Regions from separate parts of the Paenibacillus sp. Z6-24 genome, predicted to be linked through region 1. Evidence: a T-box and tRNA genes for the amino acid it is inferred to sense, from the RefSeq annotation. Region 1 holds a T-box; the other holds one or more tRNA genes.
The links. The T-box of region 1 lies ahead of M1D61_RS10380 (glutamine--tRNA ligase/YqeY domain fusion protein). A T-box ahead of a tRNA ligase gene usually reads a tRNA of that ligase, here a tRNA-Gln.

Region 1 (4,396 bases):
GCCTCTTCTCGCCCATCTGCCGTCTCCAGCATCAACGTCTTATTGACAAAATTGACGGAACAGGCAGACACGCCCTGAATCTTCTGCACGCTATTCTCAATCTTCATTGCACAGTTCGCACAGTGCAGACCATCGAGGATCAGTTCACGTCTAACAACTCTATCTTGAGTATGCTCCAAGGATATTCTCCCCTTTCACCAAGCAATACATGAATAACTGTTCATATGTTATATTCATTATAATTCCTGCTTGGCGTAAAGTCAAAACCTTGGATTCAGCCTTACCACCATAGAAACGGGAACAATAAAAAGCCCCAAAATCCGCTTATCCGATATACCGGACAGGTGGATTTTGGGGCTTGCTGGTTGTGACTTGCTGATTGTGGTTTATTGCCATCAATCAGAATAGCGGATCAAGCATACACAGCTCTTTCCTGCTCAGGTTTTTCCGCCTTTCCACGAGTCCTTTAGAGACACAATCCGGTTGAATACGAGGCGCTCAGCAGTACTGTATTTACTGTCGACAGCAAAATAGCCGTGCCGGATAAACTGAAAGCGATCACCTATGGCCGCTTCACTGAGTGACGGTTCGGCGATACTGCCCGTTAGCCGGATCAAGGAATCCGGATTGATACGCTCCTGCCAATCAGCGTTCTCTGCCGGAATTGTATCCGGTTCGCGCAACAGACGGTCATAGAGATGCACTTCTACCTCCACCCCGTGGGCTGCGGACACCCAGTGCAGTGTTGCTTTGACCTTACGGGCATTGAAGCCGCTGCCGCTTCGTGTAGCCGGATCGTACGTACAGTGCAGCTCCGTAATCTCTCCAGAAGACTCGTCCCATACCACATGCTCGCAGCGGATAAAGTAAGCGCCTTTGAGCCTTATTTCTACACCCGGCGACAGACGGTGGAATCCACGTATCGGCTCTTCCATGAAATCTTCCCGCTCGATCCACAGTTCTCTCGTAAATGGCAGCTCACGTGTACCCATGTCTTCATTCTCCGCGTTATTCTCCACGGTCAGCCACTCGGTCTTGTCTGCCGGATAGTTGGTAATGATGACCTTGACCGGGTCCAGTATGACCATCGCGCTGCGTGTGTGCGGCTTCAGATCCTGCCGGATACTATGCTCCAGCATGGCAATATCCACCGTACTGCTCGTCCGGATCATCCCAATCTCCCGGAAAAAAGATCGAATGCTCTCCGGAGTAAATCCGCGTCTGCGCAGTCCTTGCAGTGTCGGCAGGCGCGGATCATCCCAGCCATCCACATAACCACCTTCTACCAGCTCACGCAAATATCGCTTGCTCGTTACAGCTCCCGTAATATTGAGCCGTCCGAATTCCCTTTGCTTGGGCGGTTCGTTAATGTCCAGCTCATCCAGTACCCATTCATACAGCGGCCGGTGCTCCTTGAACTCAATGGAGCAGAGCGAATGGGTGATGCCTTCCAGCGCATCCTGGATCGGATGGGCAAAATCATACATCGGGTAGATGCACCATGCCTCGCCTGTCCGGTAATGCGGCGCGTGGATAATCCGGTACAGCACCGGATCACGCAGTGTCATATTGGGAGAAGCCATATCGATCTTCGTCCGCAGCACTCTGCTTCCCGCTGCATCCTTGCCTGCCCGCATACCTGCCAGCAGCGCCAGATTCTCGTCCACCGAGCGGTCGCGATAAGGGCTGTTTATTCCCGGTTCGGTCAGTGTGCCGCGATACCGGGCCATCTCATCCGGCGGCAGATCGCATACGTAGGCTTTGCCTTTACGAATAAGCCGGATTGCTGCCTCATAATAATGCTCCCCATAATCAGAACCAAAATGGACTTCCGGATCATAGCCCAGCCACTTGATATCGTCGATAATCGAATGCACGTATTCCATACTTTCCTTGAGCGGATTGGTATCATCCATCCGCAGTTTGAACAGACCTCCATATTGCCGCGCCAACTCTGCATTGGTAATAATGGCAAAAGCGCTGCCGATATGCAGATAGCCGTTTGGCTCCGGCGGAAAGCGGGTCGCAATCGGACGGCTGTAGGATGCTGCGCGAATATCTTCTTCGATGACTTTATGAATGAAATGGGTATTATTTTCATTTACGGTACTCATGGGGTGGCCTCCCTTGTTATTTGCCGGCGGCATGGCTTCTGGCCCTGCTTGCATGTTTCCAGGCCATGCCCTTACCGGATGTATAGTTAAGTTAGTTTGGGACAGCTGTTTGCACTGATTAATTGGCACAGACAGCTGCGAATTCCTTTACAAATACAACAAAAAACACAACAAAAAAATCCCACCTCCAAGACGTATGGTCTTGGGGACGAGATTATAATCGCGGTGCCACCCCAGTTTACGGATATATCGCTATATCCGCCTTATCAGGTACGCCGCTGTCCGGTGATGATGGCTGATGCACAGACGGTTATACCCTAGCTCTGTAACAGGAGCTCCTGTCGTACCATACCCGGATCGACCAGTCCGATACGCTGCTCGGAGGCTTGTTTCAAATAAGGCTTTTTGGCTCCTTTTCAGCTGCCGGAGCTCTCTGTACAAAAAGTAACTTATCCTACTCTTCTCGTCATCGCATTTGATATTGGAACTATATTATCACTCGGTACTATGTTTTACAATACCTTCCATCGTGTGAAGGCATTATGGTTTGTTCTGCGATGCTCGCTTTTTTGCACGGAAGCGTCTTACTTTCATAAGATTCCCACATAGTTTGTCATCGCAATATTTTTTGGTACGGCTGCGTGTATCGTCATAGAATATCCAGCGGCAGTCAGGATTATCGCAAATGCGGATCCGGCTGCCTTCGCCTTCCCTCAGTGTATGCACAAAATGGGCTGCCACTTCAGCAGCTACACTCTGCCAGTCATCGCCCAGCTGCCGGTAATGAATAACCGGACGGCCTGCTTCCATGACGAGATGACGCTGCACTGCAGCGGCTTCCAGTATATGGTTCAGCGTCTGTATCTGCTGAGATGTCAGTTGATTGCCTTCTGACTGATGAACAGCGATCTGCTGCAGATCAGCTCGAAAATCGATTAAATACTGAAGTTGTTCTGCAGAAGCCGGTACAGGCGCCCGAAGATGATGCTTATCCAGGAAAGACTGCTGCCACTCTGCCAGCGGCAGCCGATCCATATCCCGCTTGCCTTCTTTCCAGTCATGCCAGTCACTATTCAGAAAATCACTCCATAATATATTCATCCCATCACCTTTATCTTCATAATCGTCGATCACTATTGTAACTACCAAATATAAAATTGGATGGTTACAAGCACCGCTTTATGTTTAACTATAATTGTAACCATTTAACCATATGGTAGCCAGTTACATTTATTGTTCAGAAAGTTAATAACCCATGGACATGTGGATTTCCTAGTATAGACCCTGCTATGGGATGGGACAGAGAAAATATTTGTTATCTGATGAAAAACTCTGAGATCACAGCATAGCCAACCCTGTTTATTCGACTAATCCTGTACCGCAATCCATCAACGGTCTGCATGTACCCACAAGGAGGAACAAAAATGACTGTAAGCGCCGCCGAGTTACTGCTGCTTCAAAAGGATCAAAGCTGGAAAGATGAGAACTGGATCGTACCGTTATCTGTAGCGTTGGAGGGATTAACAGCTGCCCAGGCAGTATGGCGTCCGCAGGGGAATAATCTGACGATCTGGCAGTACGTCAACCATATCGCTTATTATAACCGGTTAGTGCTGAACAAGCTTCAGAATCAGAACCCGGGTCCACAAGCTGCTACCAATCTGGAGACTTTTGGTGAACCTGGAGACCCTGGGCAGGAGCAGCAGTGGAATGACCTGGTCGCCGAAGTCACCCGAATCTCCGATGCATTAAGGGAACAAATCGCCTTCTATACAGATGATGATTTGGCCGCACTCTACTCTTCCGAAGATGTACAGATCGGTGAACAGCTGGCCAGCTGGATGCTTCATGACAGCTATCATGCCGGTCAGATTGTCCTGCTGCGCAAACTGCAGGGCTGCTGGGAAATCAGATTCCAATAGAACAGGATCATTACAAAGCAAATCCCGGTGCGCCTTTTCATGAGCACACCGGGATTTACTTTGCATAGGTATTCTATTCGAAGATGTAGGACAGCCAATTACATGCCGGTCAGGGAAAAGCTTTTGATACGGTTACCAATCTCATCACGCACACGCTGGAATACGCCCCATTTCTGCGCATCATTGCCTTCGGCCTTAGCAGGATCATCAAATCCCCAGTGTTCGCGGCGTACATGAGAAGGTGTAGCCGGACATTTATCATCTGCATCACTGCACAGGGTAACGACCATATCGGCATGATTGAGCAGTTCCATGTCAATGATATCGGATGTCTGCTGTGAAATGTCGATACCTACCTCG
Region 2 (4,396 bases), 1.4 Mb from region 1:
CGTAACTTCGGGAGAAGGGGTGCCCCGGTAGTGTGAATAGCACGAGGGGGCCGCAGTGAAAAGGCCCAAGCGACTGTTTAGCAAAAACACAGGTCTGTGCGAAGCCGCAAGGCGAAGTATACGGGCTGACGCCTGCCCGGTGCTGGAAGGTTAAGGGGAGTGGTTAGCGCAAGCGAAGCTATGAACCGAAGCCCCAGTAAACGGCGGCCGTAACTATAACGGTCCTAAGGTAGCGAAATTCCTTGTCAGGTAAATTCTGACCCGCACGAATGGCGTAACGATTTGGGCGCTGTCTCAACGAGAGATCCGGTGAAATTTTAATACCTGTGAAGATGCAGGTTACCCGCGACAAGACGGAAAGACCCCATGGAGCTTTACTGCAGCTTGATATTGAACTGGGGTGCGATTTGTACAGGATAGGTGGGAGCCTACGAAGAGGGAGCGCAAGCTTCCTTGGAGGCGCCGTTGGGATACCACCCTGATCGCATCTGAGTTCTAACCTGGTACCGTAATCCGGTACAGGGACCGTGTCAGGTGGGCAGTTTGACTGGGGCGGTCGCCTCCTAAAATGTAACGGAGGCGCCCTAAGGTTCCCTCAGAATGGTTGGAAATCATTCGAAGAGTGTAAAGGCATAAGGGAGCTTGACTGCGAGACCTACAAGTCGAGCAGGGACGAAAGTCGGGCTTAGTGATCCGGTGGTACCGCATGGAAGGGCCATCGCTCAACGGATAAAAGCTACCCTGGGGATAACAGGCTTATCTCCCCCAAGAGTCCACATCGACGGGGAGGTTTGGCACCTCGATGTCGGCTCATCGCATCCTGGGGCTGAAGTAGGTCCCAAGGGTTGGGCTGTTCGCCCATTAAAGCGGTACGCGAGCTGGGTTCAGAACGTCGTGAGACAGTTCGGTCCCTATCTGTCGTGGGCGTAGGAAATTTGAGAGGAGCTGTCCTTAGTACGAGAGGACCGGGATGGACGCACCGCTGGTGTACCAGTTGTTCCGCCAGGAGCATCGCTGGGTAGCTACGTGCGGAAGGGATAAGCGCTGAAAGCATCTAAGCGTGAAGCCCCCCTCAAGATGAGATTTCCCAATTAGTAAGACCCCTTGAAGACGACGAGGTAGATAGGTTGGGGGTGGAAGTGCAGCAATGCATGGAGCTGACCAATACTAATCGGTCGAGGGCTTATCCAAAAAGCTTCTAAAGCAGCGAGGTTTCGTTTCGGATTCAGTTTTCAGGTGATCAACACCTGCAAGGCAAGACGTTTGGTGATGATGGCGGAGGGGTTCCACACGTACCCATCCCGAACACGACCGTTAAGCCCTCCAGCGCCGATGGTACTTGGACCGCAGGGTCCTGGGAGAGTAGGACGTTGCCAAGCGAAAACAAGCAAGACTTCCGCTCGAAGAGAGCGGGTATTATTCCCTGATAGCTCAGTTGGTAGAGCACTCGACTGTTAATCGAGTTGTCACAGGTTCGAGTCCTGTTCGGGGAGCCATATGGAGAGGTGTCCGAGTTGGCCGAAGGAGCACGATTGGAAATCGTGTAGGCGTCACAAGCGTCTCGAGGGTTCGAATCCCTCTCTCTCCGCCATATTTCTTCTATAAATAGTAAGGCCCGTTGGTCAAGGGGTTAAGACACCTCCCTTTCACGGAGGTAACAGGGGTTCGAATCCCCTACGGGTCATTGTTTTACTTCATATAGAGATGAATTGTACATAATAAGTGAATGTGTTTGACATTAACTTAATAAGCATGTTACAATCACTCTTGTGTCCCATGGAGACTTAGCTCAGCTGGGAGAGCATCTGCCTTACAAGCAGAGGGTCGGGGGTTCGATCCCCTCAGTCTCCACCATAGATACTTTTTGCATGATGACGCGGGGTGGAGCAGTCCGGTAGCTCGTCGGGCTCATAACCCGAAGGTCACAGGTTCAAATCCTGTCCCCGCAATAGTTTTGGAACCGTGGTGTAGGGGTTAACATGCCTGCCTGTCACGCAGGAGATCGCGGGTTCAAATCCCGTCGGTTCCGCCATTTTTAGTATCCACTCACTACTTGTTAATTGTAAAGTGAACTAGAGTAGAAGAGTCGACACGAAGCAATACATTAAGCTACGGCTCGGTAGCTCAGTCGGTAGAGCAGAGGACTGAAAATCCTCGTGTCGGCGGTTCGATTCCGTCCCGAGCCACCATTAATTGAATAACTAATAGTTTTATGCCGGTGTAGCTCAGTTGGTAGAGCAACTGACTTGTAATCAGTAGGTCGGGGGTTCGAATCCTCTCGCCGGCACCACTATGGAGGCTTAGCGAAGTGGCCAAACGCAGCAGACTGTAAATCTGTTCTCTCTGAGTTCGGTGGTTCGAATCCATCAGCCTCCACCAGTTATAGGGGCATAGTTTAAAGGTAGAACAACGGTCTCCAAAACCGTTGGTGTGGGTTCAATTCCTGCTGCCCCTGCCAATTATTTTAATTTTAGTATATATTTTATAGCATGGCGGTCGTGGCGAAGGGGTTAACGCATCGGACTGTGAATCCGACATTCGCGGGTTCAATTCCCGTCGATCGCCCTTTTTATTTTCAATATTGGGGATTAGCCAAGCGGTAAGGCAACGGACTTTGACTCCGTCACGCATAGGTTCGAATCCTATATCCCCAGCCATTTTTTGCAAATGAGCGGACGTGGCTCAGCGGTAGAGCATCGCCTTGCCAAGGCGAGGGTCGCGGGTTCGATTCCCGTCGTCCGCTCCATTTTAATTTCATACGGCGCCATAGCCAAGTGGTAAGGCACAGCTCTGCAAAAGCTTTATCCCCAGTTCGAATCTGGGTGGCGCCTCCAGTATTTTATTTTGAGCGCCCTTAGCTCAGCTGGATAGAGCGTTTGACTACGAATCAAAAGGTCAGGAGTTCGAATCTCTTAGGGCGCGTTTTTCATCAGGAAGTGAAAAGCCTGGTATAACTGCTATTATAGCAGTTATACCAGGCTTTTTCGTTATATCTTTTTCTAGTAGCGTATAATTATTCTGTGAAGTGTGAAGTGTGAAGTGTGAAGTGTGAAGTGTGAAGTGTGAAGTGTGAAGTGTGAAGTGTGAAGTGTGAAGTGTGAAGTAAAGAGTAGAGAGTACAAAGTATAGAGTGTGGGATATGAATTATGAAGCATGAGTATTTGAAGTGGAAGAATAGGTGGATTATAAGCGGAAAGCTCTATATAAGGCGTCGGTCCAGAGTTAGCCCCGCCTTAGGTCTAGGATAAAATACCATCCTCAGTCCATTTCAGACAGCAGTTTATTCTATTAGAATGTAACTATAAGGCAAAGCGAGTCAGCCTGACAGTAACCGGTAGCAATTAACTGGTGAACTGCCCAATTAATTATGGATGATAGTAAATAGTAGTTGGCGGAAGTACTCAAGCTTTTCAAACTCAAAGAGAAGGAGGTGAATGGAATGAATATCAATCGTAAAAGTATCGCAGCGGTAGCATTAATCGCAGTAGGTATTCTGATGGTATTCGGCAAGTTCTTCCCTGTAGTACATAGTCTGATGGGGGAACTGATTGGGCTGCTGATTCCGGTAGCAATGCTGATCCTCGGTTACTATGCTCTTCAAAGTGGAAGAAAAGTATTGGGAATTGTACTGAGCATCATCGGAGCTTGTATCCTTTTTTCAAAATTGTCCTTTCTTATCGGTCCCGTCCTTGGAATAGCATTGGTGGTCTGGGGTATTACTCTTCTAAAAAATCGCCGTCAAACGTTTTAATTAGCAGCTTAGTCGTGTCCTACCTAGAGCGAATGGGTAAGTTGCTAATAAAGCTTAAAACACTTTACGATAAATAAATATATACTGTTGTATTCATCTTATAATGATAGACATCTTATGAGTACAAAGTGGAATATGTTGGCGAGGATGAAAGTTGTGGAACTGAAAGTCTGGAACTAAAGCTGGTCAACAACTGCAGTGTACCGCTTGATTGAGCACGTAAAGGAGGGAGCACTAATATCATGAATATGTTTAAACGTATACGGGATATTACCGTAGCCACTTTGAATGAAAAGCTGGAACAAAGCCAGGACCCGGTAAGATTAATTGATCAGTTTCTGCTGGATACACGTCAGGAAATCAACGAGGCAGAGAAACTGTACAACAATATAGCGCAGCATACACGCCAGCTGCACCAGCATGTGGAGAAAGCATCTTCCATGCGCAAAAAGCGTGAAGAGCAGGCTATGCTGGCTCTAAAGGCAGAGGAAGAAGATTTGGCCCGGATGGCTCTGCAGGAAAAAGTAATGTACGAAGAAAAGGAAAACCAATATAACGATCTGCTGCAGAAAAACAAAGAAGCGCTGAGCGAGATTGAATACCAGCTGAATACGCTTAAGTCTGAATATCAGGCAGTCTACAGCA

Region 2: it encodes a tRNA-Gln, which carries the amino acid that the T-box ahead of M1D61_RS10380 (glutamine--tRNA ligase/YqeY domain fusion protein) is inferred to sense. The anticodon was not compared.

The regions. Positions count from the first base shown of each region.
Region 1 is NZ_CP096398.1:2,356,149-2,360,544, reverse strand. Features, by position in the region: gene M1D61_RS10385 (heavy metal translocating P-type ATPase) at 1-179, opposite strand, end outside; gene M1D61_RS10380 (glutamine--tRNA ligase/YqeY domain fusion protein) at 438-2,114, opposite strand; T-box leader at 2,316-2,593, opposite strand; gene M1D61_RS10375 (CGNR zinc finger domain-containing protein) at 2,655-3,215, opposite strand; gene M1D61_RS10370 (DinB family protein) at 3,539-4,036, shown strand; gene arsC (arsenate reductase (thioredoxin)) at 4,135-4,396, opposite strand, start outside.
Region 2 is NZ_CP096398.1:976,414-980,809, forward strand. Features, by position in the region: rRNA gene M1D61_RS04325 (23S ribosomal RNA) at 1-1,191, shown strand, start outside; rRNA gene rrf (5S ribosomal RNA) at 1,263-1,379, shown strand; tRNA gene M1D61_RS04335 (tRNA-Asn) at 1,421-1,496, shown strand; tRNA gene M1D61_RS04340 (tRNA-Ser) at 1,500-1,591, shown strand; tRNA gene M1D61_RS04345 (tRNA-Glu) at 1,613-1,684, shown strand; tRNA gene M1D61_RS04350 (tRNA-Val) at 1,779-1,854, shown strand; tRNA gene M1D61_RS04355 (tRNA-Met) at 1,876-1,949, shown strand; tRNA gene M1D61_RS04360 (tRNA-Asp) at 1,957-2,032, shown strand; tRNA gene M1D61_RS04365 (tRNA-Phe) at 2,114-2,189, shown strand; tRNA gene M1D61_RS04370 (tRNA-Thr) at 2,215-2,290, shown strand; tRNA gene M1D61_RS04375 (tRNA-Tyr) at 2,295-2,379, shown strand; tRNA gene M1D61_RS04380 (tRNA-Trp) at 2,385-2,458, shown strand; tRNA gene M1D61_RS04385 (tRNA-His) at 2,493-2,565, shown strand; tRNA gene M1D61_RS04390 (tRNA-Gln) at 2,583-2,657, shown strand; tRNA gene M1D61_RS04395 (tRNA-Gly) at 2,672-2,746, shown strand; tRNA gene M1D61_RS04400 (tRNA-Cys) at 2,761-2,834, shown strand; tRNA gene M1D61_RS04405 (tRNA-Arg) at 2,849-2,922, shown strand; gene M1D61_RS04410 (hypothetical protein) at 3,440-3,751, shown strand; gene M1D61_RS04415 (PspA/IM30 family protein) at 3,994-4,396, shown strand, end outside.